DNA from 3 places in the Nocardioides luteus genome. Region 1 is predicted to be linked to each of the others. Evidence: riboswitches for the same ligand, from Rfam matches in the RefSeq annotation. Region 1 holds a riboswitch; each other region holds the start of a gene.
What was found. A riboswitch is a leader RNA that binds a small molecule or an ion and turns the genes downstream of it on or off. The one in region 1 is predicted to bind cobalamin.
Positions count from the first base shown of each region.

Region 1 (3,938 bases):
GGGAGCGGAGGCCGGGCAGGGCGTCGGGGGCGCGGCCCTCGACGACGGCGAGGCCGGGTACGCCGAGGCGGGTCGCGTTGCGGGCGATCCGGGCGGCCCGCTCGGGGCTGGCCTCGATGGCCGTCGTGGTGCAGGAGGGGTGCGCCCGCATCCACTCGATCCCGACCGAGCCGGCGCCGGCGCCGACGTCCCACAGGTGCGCCCCAGGAGTGGGTGCCAGTCGGGCCAGGGCCGAGGCGCGCAGGTCGCGCTTGGTCAGCTGGCCGTCGTTCTCGAAGACGTCATCGGGCAGGCCCGCAGCCCAGCCGAGAGAGGGCGCGCCGACGCACTCGATCGCGACGATGTTGAGCCGTGGTGACTCGCCCGCCCAGGTCGAGGCCGTCCCCGTCCGGGCGCTCTCGGTCTCTGCGCCCAGCTCGCCGAGGACGGTCATCGTCGACGCGCCGAACCCGCTCGTGATCAGCAGGTTCGCGAGCTCGGCCGGGGTCGACCCGTCGGAGGAGAGGGCCAGGATCCGGCGGCCGGGGGCGAGCTCGCGGGCGACCAGCGACACGTCGCGGCCGACCAGACTGACTGCCACGCACGACTCGGCCGGCCAGCCCATCCGGGCGCGGGCGAGGGCGACGGAGGAGACGGCCGGCTCGATGCGTACGTTGGCTGCTCCGAGCAGGTCGATCAGGGTCGTACCGATGCCGGAGACCAGCGGGTCGCCCGAGGCCAGCGCGACGACAGGGGCGTCCGTCGGCAGCGACTCGAGCAGGGCCGGGAGCCCCTCGCGCAGCGGCGAGGGCCAGGGCTCGCGCCGCTGGCCGGGAACGTCGGGGACGAGGTCGAGATGACGCTTGCCGCCGAGGAGGGTCGCGGCGTCCTGGATCAGCTGCTGGTGACGTACGGGGATCTCGTCCCAACCTCCGGCACCGATGCCCACCACGACGATCATGAGGCCAGACGCTACAGTGACCGCACAGGCGCGAGGTGCCCCGACTGCCCAGTCATCGGCTCGAGAGGAGAGCTGGTGAGGACGGTGGGACGGGAGAATCTGGGAAGCCGGTGAGATTCCGGCACAGGCCCGCTGCGGTGAACCGAGCCCCACACGGGGGACTCGGCAAGTCCGAAGACCGGCCCCGCGTCCATCCATCCAACGCGATAGGGAGCGGGAGCCTCTCATGCCGGTGCACTATCCATTTTCTGCCGTCCTCGGCTGTCAGGCGGACGACCTCGACGACATGGGCCTCGCGCTCGTGCTCACCACGATCTCCCCGGAGATCGGCGGGGTCCTGGTCCGCGGCGAGAAGGGGACCGCGAAGTCGACGGCCGTACGCGGCCTGGCGGCCGTGCTGCCCTCGATCTCGGTCTATGCGGGGGACCGGTTCTCGATCGACCCCGCCGACCCGTCCGCGGAGTCGCCGGACGGGCCGTTCGGGTCCGCTGCCGTCGTGGAGAGCCGGCCGGTGCGGCTGGTCGAGCTCCCGGTCGGTGCGACCGAGGACCGGGTCGTGGGCTCGCTCCATCTGGAGAGCGCGCTGTCGCGCGGTGCGGTCGAGTTCGAGCCGGGGCTGCTCGCCCGGGCCCACCGCGGACTGCTCTACGTCGACGAGGTCAACCTGCTCCACGACCACCTGGTCGACCTGCTCCTGGACGCGGCCGCGATGGGCCGGGTCTCGGTCGAGCGCGACGGGGTCTCGGTCGAGCACGCCGCCCGGTTCGTGCTGATCGGCACCATGAACCCCGAGGAGGGCGAGCTGCGCCCGCAGCTGCTGGACCGCTTCGGGCTCACCGTCGAGGTTGCCGCTCCTCGCGATCCCGCCCTCCGGGCGGAGGTCGTACGCCGCCGGATGGCCTTCGACCTGGACGCTCCCGCGTTCGTCGAGCGCTATGTGGCCGCCGAGCGTGACCTGACCGCCCGGGTGTCCGCCGCCCGCGCGCTGGTCGGGAAGGTCCGGCTCACCGCACCGGGGCTGCTCAAGATCGCCGAGGTCTGCGCGGCCTTCGAGGTCGACGGGCTGCGCGCCGACATCGTCACCGCCCGCACCGCGGTCGCCCACGCCGCCTGGGCCGGGCGCTCCGAGGTCACCCGCGAAGACATCCGCCGGGCCGCACTCCTGGCCCTTCCGCACCGCCGCCGTCGCAACCCGTTCGACGCTCCCGGTCTCGACGAGGACCTGCTCGACCGCATCCTCGGCGACGAGGAACTGCCGCCGGAGCCCCCGGAGGGTGGGCCTTCGGATGGCTCGGACAGCGAAGACTCTGTTGGTCTCGACACGCCTCCGCCTAGCGGCTCCGGCGGCTCGACCGACGCGGAGGACGGTTCGACCGACGCGGAACCCCCGTCGGTCGAGCCCGCGAGCGAAGCGAGCGGTGTCGAGACCAACACAGCCGATGACGCACCCGACCAGGCCCAATCTCCTTCCGGCGTCGCAGGCGAGTCCGTCACCGCCGCCGCCCCGGCCTACCGCCCCCGCCTCCTGACCGTCACCGGCCTGGGCACCGGCCGCACCGGCGGCCGGAGCAAGGCGATCGGCAGCAGCGGCCGCCGGATCGGCGCGAACACCAGCGTCCGCGGCTCCCTCCATCTCGTCGAGACGCTCAAGGCGGCCGCTGGCAAGCAGGCCGCCCGGCCGCGTACGTCCGCGAAGGTCGAGCTGCGCATCGAGGACCTCCGCACCGCGGTCCGTGAGGGTCGCGAGGCCAACCTGGTGCTCTTCTGCGTGGACGCGTCCGGGTCCATGGCCGCGCGCAAGCGGATGGCGCAGGTGAAGGCCGCGGTCCTCTCGCTGCTCCTCGACGCCTACCGGCGCCGCGACAAGGTCGGGATGATCACCTTCCGCGGCGAGGGCGCCGAGCTGGTGCTGCCGCCGACCGGGTCGGTCGACCTCGCAGCGGCCCGTCTCGACGAGGTGCCCGCCGGAGGACGTACGCCGCTGGCCGAAGGCCTCCTCGAGGCCGCCCGAGTGCTGCAGCGCGAGCACCTGCGTGACCCCGATCTGCGGCCGCTGCTGGTGGTCGTCACCGACGGTCGCGCCAACTCGTCCCGAAAAACTGCGCAGACCCACGGTAAGGACGCCGTCCGACGCTCGCAGCAGGCCGCCGCGTACGTCGCCGGCCTGGGCGTCACCACCGTCGTCATCGACTCCGAGAGCGGACCGATGCGGCTCGGGCTGGCGCGTCAACTGGCCGAGCACCTGGGCGCCGAGCACGTCCCGGTCGCCGAGGTGAGCGCCGAGGCGCTGACGTCGGCCGTCCACGGGTTCACCGGATCCACCATGGGAAGGGGCGCTGCCTGATGCCGAAGGGACAGCCGCTGAACGTGCCCGACGACGGGCTCACCACCCGCCAGCGCCGCAACCGGCCGCTGGTGATGGTCCACACCGGTCCCGGCAAGGGGAAGTCGACCGCCGCCTTCGGCCTCGCGCTGCGCGGCTGGAACCAGGGCTGGCGGATCGGGGTCTTCCAGTTCGTGAAGTCGGCCAAGTGGCGCATCGGCGAGCAGACCGTGCTCGAGCGCCTCGGCAAGCTGCACGAGGAGACCGGCGAGGGCGGACCGGTCGACTGGCACAAGATGGGCTCCGGCTGGTCCTGGAGCCGCAAGCAGGGGGAGGCCGAGGACCACGCCGCGGCCGCCGCCGAGGGCTGGGCCGAGATCAAGCGGTGCCTGGCCGACGAGCGCTACGACCTGCTCGTCCTCGACGAGTTCACCTACCCGATCAAGTGGGGCTGGGTCGACGCCGCCGAGGTCGCCTCGGTGCTCGCCGAGCGGCCGGGGCGCCAGCACGTCGTCATCACCGGCCGCGACGCCGATCCCGCCGTGCTCGAGGTCGCCGACCTGGTCACCGAGATGACCAAGATCAAGCACCCCATGGACGCCGGGCAGAAGGGCCAGAAGGGCATCGAATGGTGACCCTGCCCCGGCTGGTGGTTGCGGCTCCGTCGACGGGTTC
Region 1 covers NZ_JADOVJ010000001.1:1,302,270-1,306,207, forward strand. Annotated here, with positions in the region: gene cbiE (precorrin-6y C5,15-methyltransferase (decarboxylating) subunit CbiE) at 1-940, opposite strand, end outside; cobalamin riboswitch at 1,009-1,142, shown strand; gene HD557_RS06235 (VWA domain-containing protein) at 1,167-3,284, shown strand; gene cobO (cob(I)yrinic acid a,c-diamide adenosyltransferase) at 3,284-3,898, shown strand; gene HD557_RS06245 (cobyrinate a,c-diamide synthase) at 3,892-3,938, shown strand, end outside.

Region 2 (3,938 bases), 170 kb from region 1:
AGACCAGGATCGCCGGGGTCAGGGTGAGGTCGCGCCAGCCGTCGGTGCTGAACAGGAAGTTGGGGTTCACCGCCGTGGTCACCACGAGCAGGGCGACGAAGGCCACAGCGATGCCGGTCTCGCGCTGCTTCAGAAGCCAGGTCAGCCGGCCGGCTGCTCGGTGGCGTGGCTGCGGCGCGGCCGGGGCGGGCGCGTCGAGCGTGGTGGTCATGATGCCTCGCTGACGTTCAGAGTGGTGGAGTGGTGGGCCGTCGCCGCGCGCATGACGGCCTCGGGGGTCGCCTCCGCGCGGCTCAGCTCGGCCGTCTGGTGGCCCTCGCTGAGGACGATGACGCGGTCGGCCATCCCGAGCACCTCGGGGAGCTCGGAGGAGATCATCAGGATCCCGAGGCCCTCCTGCGCGAGCGTCGACAGCAGCCGGTGGACCTCGGACTTGGTGCCGACGTCGATGCCCCGGGTGGGCTCGTCGATGATCAGCACCTTCGGCCGGGTGGAGAGCCACTTGGCCAGGACGACCTTCTGCTGGTTGCCGCCCGAGAGGGTGCCGGCGAGGGTGTCGAGGGTCGCGGCCTTGACCTCGAGCCGGGCGGCCCAGTCGGCGGCCGAGCGGTTCTCGATGCCGGTGCTGATCAGCCCGGTGCGAGCGAGCCGGCCGCTCGTCGGCAGGGTGATGTTGCGCGAGATCGGCGCGTCCAGCACGAGGCCGTGCTGGCGGCGGTCCTCGGGCACGAACGCCAGCCCCATCTCGATGGCGCGTCGCGGGTCGCCCGGCGGCACCGGCCGCCCGTCGAGGATGACCTCGCCGCTCTCGTAGGGGTCGACGCCGAAGATCGCCTGGGCGACCTCGCTGCGTCCGGCGCCGACGAGGCCGGCCAGACCGACGATCTCGCCCTCGCGGACGGTGAGGCTGATGTCCTGGAACAGTCCGGTGCGGGTGAGGCCCCTGACCTCGAGCAGTGGCTTGCCGACGGTGGCCTCGAGCTTCGGGTAGAGGTCGGAGACCTCGCGCCCGACCAGCCGCTGGACGATCTGGTCCTCGGTGACCGCGGCGATCGGGTCGGTGGAGATGTAGGCGCCGTCGCGCATCACCGTGATGGTGTCGCACAGCGCGAACACCTCGTCGAAGCGGTGCGAGATGAACACGACGGCGCAGCCCTGGTCGCGCAGCGTGCGCGCCACGGTCATCAGCCGCTCGACCTCGTTGCCCGACAGGGCCGCGGTCGGCTCGTCCATGATCAGGACCTTGGCGTCGAGGGAGAGCGCCTTGGCGATCTCGATCAGCTGCTGGTCGGCGATCGAGAGGCCCTCGGTCGGGCGGTCGGGCTCGATCGGCACGCCGAGCCGGGCGAAGAGCTCGACGACCTCGGTGCGCATCGCGGCACGGTCGATCCTGCCCCAGCGGTTGGTCGGCTGGCGCCCCATGAAGATGTTCTCGGTGACCGAGAGGTCGGGGAAGAGGGTCGGCTCCTGGTAGATGACCGCGACGCCGGCCTGCTTGGCCTCGGCGGTGTTGCGGAAGTCGACCTGCTCCCCGGCGAGCAGGTAGTCGCCCGCGTCGCGACGGTAGAGCCCGGCGACGATCTTGACCAGCGTCGACTTCCCGGCTCCGTTCTCCCCCACGAGCGCGTGGATGGATCCGGCCTCGACCCGGAGGCTTCCAGACCGGAGGGCGCGTACGGGGCCGAACGACTTGGCCACGTCCCGCAGCTCCAGTGCGGCGGGTGTGTCCGGCATGGGCAGCTCCTCGAATTGAAAGGTTTCAAGCCTGGTTTACGCTAGTGATGGCAATCACATACGTCAACACTCTTCGGCCGCTAATTTGAGCGAGGTTCGGACTTTGTCGTCAGACCGGCACGACGCCCACCCACATCCAGGCGGGAATCCTGCCGCGTCAGACCGCGTTCAGAGACCCATGCACGCACTCTGGGTATGGGCACATCCGCACGCGTCGTCGCTCAACGGACGGCTGCAGGAGGCGGGCCGGAACGCTCTCGTCGCGGCCGGCTGGACCGTCGACGAGATCGACCTCTATCGAGAAGGTTTCAATCCACTTCTGGTGGAGCGGGGCGAGGCCGACGTACGCCGCCACCAGGACCGCCTGCGGGAGGCCGATCTGCTGGTCGTGCAGTTCCCGCTGTGGTGGTATTCGGTGCCGGCCATCCTCAAGGGCTGGATCGACCGGGTCTTCGAGTCGGGGTTTGCCTTCGACGTACCGGATCCGGAGACCGGCAAGCCGCTCAAGTACGGCAAGGGCGGCCTGGCCGGCAAGCGCGCGCTGACCATCGTCACCGCCGGCGACCGGGCCGCGACCCTGGGCCCGCGCGGGATCAGCGGCCACATCGAGGACGTCCTGTGGCCGCTCCTGCACGGCACGTTCTGGTACACGGGGATGGACCCGCTGCGCCCGCACCTGATCACCGACGCCGACACCGTCGACACCGAGGCGATGGCGCGGATCGAGGCCGATCTGAGCGTACGTCTCGAGGGCGTGATGACCGAGCCGCGGATCGCCTACCGGCCGATGGTCGAGGAGCAGTACGACCACACGATCAAGCTCCACGACTCGGTCGCGCCCGGAGAGGACGGGCTCCGCGCCCACCGTGAGGGCTGACGGGCCCGCCTGCTACGGTCTTCGGGCCAGCCGCTCGGGACGTAGTCCCGGCACGGGAACCCGGTGAGAGCCCGGGACTGACGCGCAGCGGTGTGGGTGACGGACGGGACACTGTGCCACTGGGCCCTCGGGCCTGGGAAGGCGTCTCGCGCCGGTCGATCCCGAGTCCGAAGACCTGCTGGCCCTGCAGCAGACCGCTGCCGGTCAGCACGGGCGACGCGTACCAGCCCGCGACCCGCTCGAGGACCGACGTGCACCTGTCCCGCACCATCCGACCGACCCTGGCCCGAACGATCGCCGCGAGTACCGTGCTGGTGCTCGGTGCCGCCCTGACCGGCTGCGGAGCCGACCAGCCCGCCGACGCGCAGAAGGCGGCCGCCGGGACCGTCGGCTTCCCGCTCACGATGACCAACTGCGGGCGCGAGATCACGCTCGAGGCACCACCCGAGCGGGTCGTCTCGCTCAACCAGGGCTCCACCGAGATCCTGCTCTCGCTCGGCCTCGCCGACCGGATGGCCGGCACCGCGGTCTGGACCGACCCGGTGCTCGACTCGCTCGCCGAGGACAACGAGCGTGTGCCGCGGCTCGCCGACAACTGGCCCTCCTACGAGCGTGTGCTGGAGGCCGAGCCCGACTTCGTCACCGCCTCCTTCATCAGCACCCTGGGAGAGGGCGGGGTGACCACCCCGGAGGACCTGGAGAGGCTGGGTGTCGGCTCCTACCTCTCCCCCGCCGAGTGCATCAAGGACAACGAGGGCGACGACGACGGCACCCGTCTCGACCCCCTCGAGATCGAGACGATCTACCAGGAGATCACCGAGCTGGCGCGGATCTTCGGCGTCCCCGAGCGCGGCGAGCAGCTGGTCGCCGACCTGTCCCGGCGCCTCGAGGCCGCCGAGAGCAAGGCGCCGGCGGGTGAGGTGAGCGCGATGTACTGGTTCGCCAACTCCGAGTCGCCCTACCTGGCCGGTTGCTGCGGCGGCCCAGGCATCATCGGCCGCGCTCTCGGCATCGAGAACGTCTTCGACGACACCACCGACGAGTGGCCGCAGATCAACTGGGAGACCGTCGCCGAGCGCAACCCTGACGTCATCGTCGTGGGCGATCTGACCCGCAAGAGCCAGACCGCCGAGACCGCCCGCGCCAAGATCGACTATCTGAAGAACAACCCGGTCACCGCGCAGATGGACGCGGTGAAGAACGACCGTTTCGTGACGCTGTCCGGCGCCGAGCTCAACCCCTCGATCCGCACCGTTTACGCGGTCGAGAACGTCGCCGACCAGCTGGCCGCTCTCGGCCTCCGCTGATGGCGGTCCGCGCCCTCCCT
Region 2 covers NZ_JADOVJ010000001.1:1,477,184-1,481,121, reverse strand. Annotated here, with positions in the region: gene HD557_RS07140 (ABC transporter permease) at 1-211, opposite strand, end outside; gene HD557_RS07135 (sugar ABC transporter ATP-binding protein) at 208-1,734, opposite strand; gene HD557_RS07130 (NAD(P)H-dependent oxidoreductase) at 1,913-2,611, shown strand; cobalamin riboswitch at 2,622-2,808, shown strand; gene HD557_RS07125 (ABC transporter substrate-binding protein) at 2,863-3,918, shown strand; gene HD557_RS07120 (FecCD family ABC transporter permease) at 3,918-3,938, shown strand, end outside.
Region 2: linked by a shared signal. The riboswitch ahead of HD557_RS07125 (ABC transporter substrate-binding protein) and the one ahead of HD557_RS06235 (VWA domain-containing protein) in region 1 are both predicted to bind cobalamin.

Region 3 (3,938 bases), 2.5 Mb from region 1:
GCGCGCGGCTGCAGGCCGAGTGGGGCTACTCCGACCTGGAGATGCGTGATGTCTGGGCCGCCGGTGCGCTGACGCTGATCGAGTCGACCGTCGCCGAGGGGGCTTCCGCCCAGGCCGCGCGCAAGTGGTGGATGGCCGAGCTCTCCCGGGCCGCCAACGACCGCGGCGTCGAGCTGGCCGAGGTCGGGGTCACCCCCGCCCAGGTCGCCGAGGTGCAGAAGCTGGTCGACGGCGGCTCGCTGACCGACAAGCTCGCCCGCCAGGTCTTCGAGGGCCTGCTGGCCGGTGAAGGCACCGTCGCCGAGATCGTCGACGCCCGCGGCCTCGCGGTCGTCTCCGACGACGGTGCGCTCGGCGCAGCCGTCGACGAGGCGATCGACGCCCAGCCCGCTGTCGCCGAGAAGATCCGAGGCGGCAACCAGGCCGCGGCCGGTGCCCTCATCGGCGCGGTCATGAAGGCGACCGGCGGCAAGGCCGACGCCAAGCGCGTGCGCGAGCTGATCCTGGAGAAGCTGGCCTGATGTAGCGACTGTGTTGGTCTCGACACGCTCGGCCGCAGCCGGCCTCCCGGCTCGACCAGCGTGCGCTGGTCGAGCCGCCGGAGCCGCTAGGCGAAGGCGTGTCGAGACCAACACATTCCTCTTCCTGCCACACTGATCCGGTGACCGAGCCCTTCCGCATCGCCCTGCTCATCGACGCCGACAACGCCCCTGCGGCCAAGATCGACGCGATCCTCAACGACCTGGCCGAGTACGGCGAGGTGACGATCCGCCGGGCCTACGGGAACTGGACCAAGCCCGAGCTGAAGGGGTGGATCGAGGAGCTGCACGACGCCGCGATCCGGCCGATGCAGCAGTTCGACCTGACCGCCCACAAGAACGCCTCCGACATGGCGCTCGCCATCGATGCCGTCGAGCTGCTGCACGCGGCGATCCCGGACGCGTTCGCGCTGGTCTCCTCCGACTCCGACTTCACCCCGCTGGTGCACTATCTGCGGGAGAAGGGTCGCGCGGTCTACGGCTACGGCCGGGAGAAGACGCCGGCGCCGTTCAAGAGCGCCTGCACCCGGTTCACCGTGGTGGAGAAGCTCGGTGGTTCCGAGGAGGAGACCGACACCGACGCCGAGGCCGGCGCCACCCCCGCCCGCAAGCCGTCCTCCTCGGCGACCACGGGGCAGGTGCTGAAGCGCAACGCCCGGTTGATCCAGCTGCTGCGCAACTCCATCGCCGCGGCCGCCGACGACGACGGCTGGGCCCTGGTCGGTACGGTCGTCTCCCGCATCCGCAACCAGTCCTCCGAGGACCCCCGCAACTACGGCTACGCCACCTGGACCAAGCTCATCAAGGCGATCGACCTCTTCGAGCTCAAGGACGAGGGCACCTCGGCGATCGCGGTCAGCGACAAGCGCATCAAGAAGTGAGCGAGCGTCAGCGAGCGAACCACGAGATCAACGCGGCGGCGTGACGTACGTCTGCTAGGAGGCGTCCGCGGCGCGGTCCTGGTCGTCTGCCTTCTTCGGCTTCGGGCGAGTGCAGTCGATCCCCTTGGGCACCGACCCGTTGAGGTGCTTCAGCGCGGCCTTGAAGTCGCGGCAGCGCTCGGCGTCCTCCTCCTTGTTGCGGGGATAGCCGATCGCCGCGTTGACCTTGCCCATCTCGAGGTCGTCGGCGAGCGGGTTGATCTCGCGGGCGACGGTCCAGTACCAGCGCGAGATCGGCGCGCTGTGGTCCAGCGACCGGGCCAGCTCGGGGCGGCGGCGCAGGTCGATCCCGAAGTAGGCGCCGGCGTCGGTGTAGTTGGCCTCGCCGGTCAGCTGGATGTAGCCGCGGCCGGCGTACTTCCGCTTGTCGCGGGGGCCCTTGGCGTCGTGGTGGAAGGAGCTCTCGTTGGCGAGCGTGGCCAGGTAGGCCGCCTGCCGGTAGGGGGTCGTGATCCGGGCGTCGTCCATGGCGCGGTTGAGCGTCGGCAGCCCGGTCTCGACGGTCTTCTTGTTCCCGACCTTGTCGCCGAACATGGCGACCAGGTCGTCGTACGTGACCGAGGTCCGATCCGGTGCCGCGAGTGCCGTCGTGGTCGGGCAGAGAGCGAGAAGGGTGGCCGAGATCGAGGTTGCGACAAGGCCGAGAATCCTGTGGCGCATGGGGACAGAGTGACTGCTCGACGGCGATCCCGCAAGCAGGGCGTGCGCGGCATAGGATTGCCCCGCATCAAAGCAGAGCCTCAATCAACACACGCCGTGGTGGGGGAAGCCGGTCGAATCCCGGCGCTGACCCGCAACCGTAGGCTCAGGACATCGAGGGTCCTGAGCGAGCCGGAGCACCTGCCGACGGACGCGTACTGACCTGACGCTGTCGTGGAAAGCAGCGGGTCGGCCCTGGGCCTTCCCGACGAACAGCGCGGAAGGAACCATGAAGAAGACCGTCCTCGGTGGCATCGCCGCCGCCCTCGCCCTCACCTCGCTCGCCGGCTGCGGCGAGAAGGCCGTCGAGGAGGGGGAGAAGCCCGCCTACGACGCGAAGGTGTCCACCTCGGTGGCCGACTGGCTCGTCGCCCAGGCCCCGAAGGGTGTGGCCCACAACGCGCAGTACGGCACCGACGACTTCGGCCTCAGCGCCGACATCGGGATCGCGCTGGCCGAGGTCGGCGGCTACGACGAGGAGATCGCCACGATCGTCGCGGCCGTGATGAAGAACAAGAAGGCCTACACCTCGCCGGGGTTCGGCACGGTCACCTCGGCCGGGGCCACGGCCAAGGCGCTCGTCCTCCAGCAGAACGTCGACGCCTCCGACCCCGGTCTGCTGAAGCAGCTCGAGGGCACCGTCGCCGAGAACGGCCGCATCGCCGACGAGCTCGACCCCAAGAACAAGGAGGCGACCGACTACTCCAACACCATCGGCCAGTCGTACGCCGTGTGGGCGCTGAGCAACGCGGAGAGCAAGGAGGCCACGGCCGCCGCGGAGTTCCTGGCCGGGCAGCAGTGCGAGGAGGGCTGGTTCCGGGTCACGTTCACGGCCGACCCCGCGGCCGCCGACCAGACCTGCGACGGCGACCCGAAGGCCGCGCCGGACGCCGACGCCACCGCCTTCGCGCTGATCGCGCTGTCCTCGGTCGCCTCTCCCGAGGCCGAGAAGGCGGTCAAGGCAGGCGTCGAGTGGCTGAAGGAGACCCAGGCCGAGGACGGGTCCTTCAAGGCCGCCACCGGCAACATCGCCAACTCCAACACCACCGGCCTGGCCGGGTGGGCGTTCGGGCGCGCCGGGGAGACCGACGCTGCCGAGAAGGCGGCCTCCTGGGTCGCCGAGCACGTCGTGACCTGCGGCGACGACGTCGGCGCGGTGGCCTACGACGACGCCGCCCTGACCGAGGGCAACACCAAGGGGCTGACCAAGGAGTCCGAGGGGATGTACCGCCTCGCGGCCGCCCAGGCGCTGCCGTCGCTGGTCTACCTGCCCAAGGACGCGACCGCGAAGAGCTCGTGCTGATCCTGCGGTCCGCTCGCGTGGCCCTGGCGATCCTCGCCGGAGCCACCGCACTCGTCGTCACCCCCGCCTCCGCGTCGGCCGCCGTCTCGCGGTCCGACGAGGCGTGTGACGGCGTCACCGTCGTCGTCGAGCCCAACGCGCTGGGCGGCGACCCCGCGGTCACCTGCGTCCGGCCCGAGGAGGGCGACACCGGCGCCGATCTCTTCGAGAAGGCAGGACATCCGCTCACCTACGTGACCGCGATGCCCAGCGTCGTCTGCCGCGTCGACGGCCGGCCGAAGACCGCCGGTTGCGCCCAGATGCCGCCCGCCGACGCCTACTGGTCGCTGTGGGTCACCGACGAATCCGGGGCCTGGAGCTATGCCTCCAGAAATGTTACCGAAATCAGCGTGACCTCCGGGCAGGGTGTTGCGTTCACGTGGATAGACGACGATGTCGTTACCGCTCCGGCGACGG
Region 3 covers NZ_JADOVJ010000001.1:3,822,551-3,826,488, reverse strand. Annotated here, with positions in the region: gene gatB (Asp-tRNA(Asn)/Glu-tRNA(Gln) amidotransferase subunit GatB) at 1-521, shown strand, start outside; gene HD557_RS18305 (NYN domain-containing protein) at 662-1,420, shown strand; gene HD557_RS18300 (glycoside hydrolase family 19 protein) at 1,475-2,140, opposite strand; cobalamin riboswitch at 2,221-2,342, shown strand; gene HD557_RS18295 (prenyltransferase/squalene oxidase repeat-containing protein) at 2,409-3,482, shown strand; gene HD557_RS18290 (hypothetical protein) at 3,476-3,938, shown strand, end outside.
Region 3: linked by a shared signal. The riboswitch ahead of HD557_RS18295 (prenyltransferase/squalene oxidase repeat-containing protein) and the one ahead of HD557_RS06235 (VWA domain-containing protein) in region 1 are both predicted to bind cobalamin.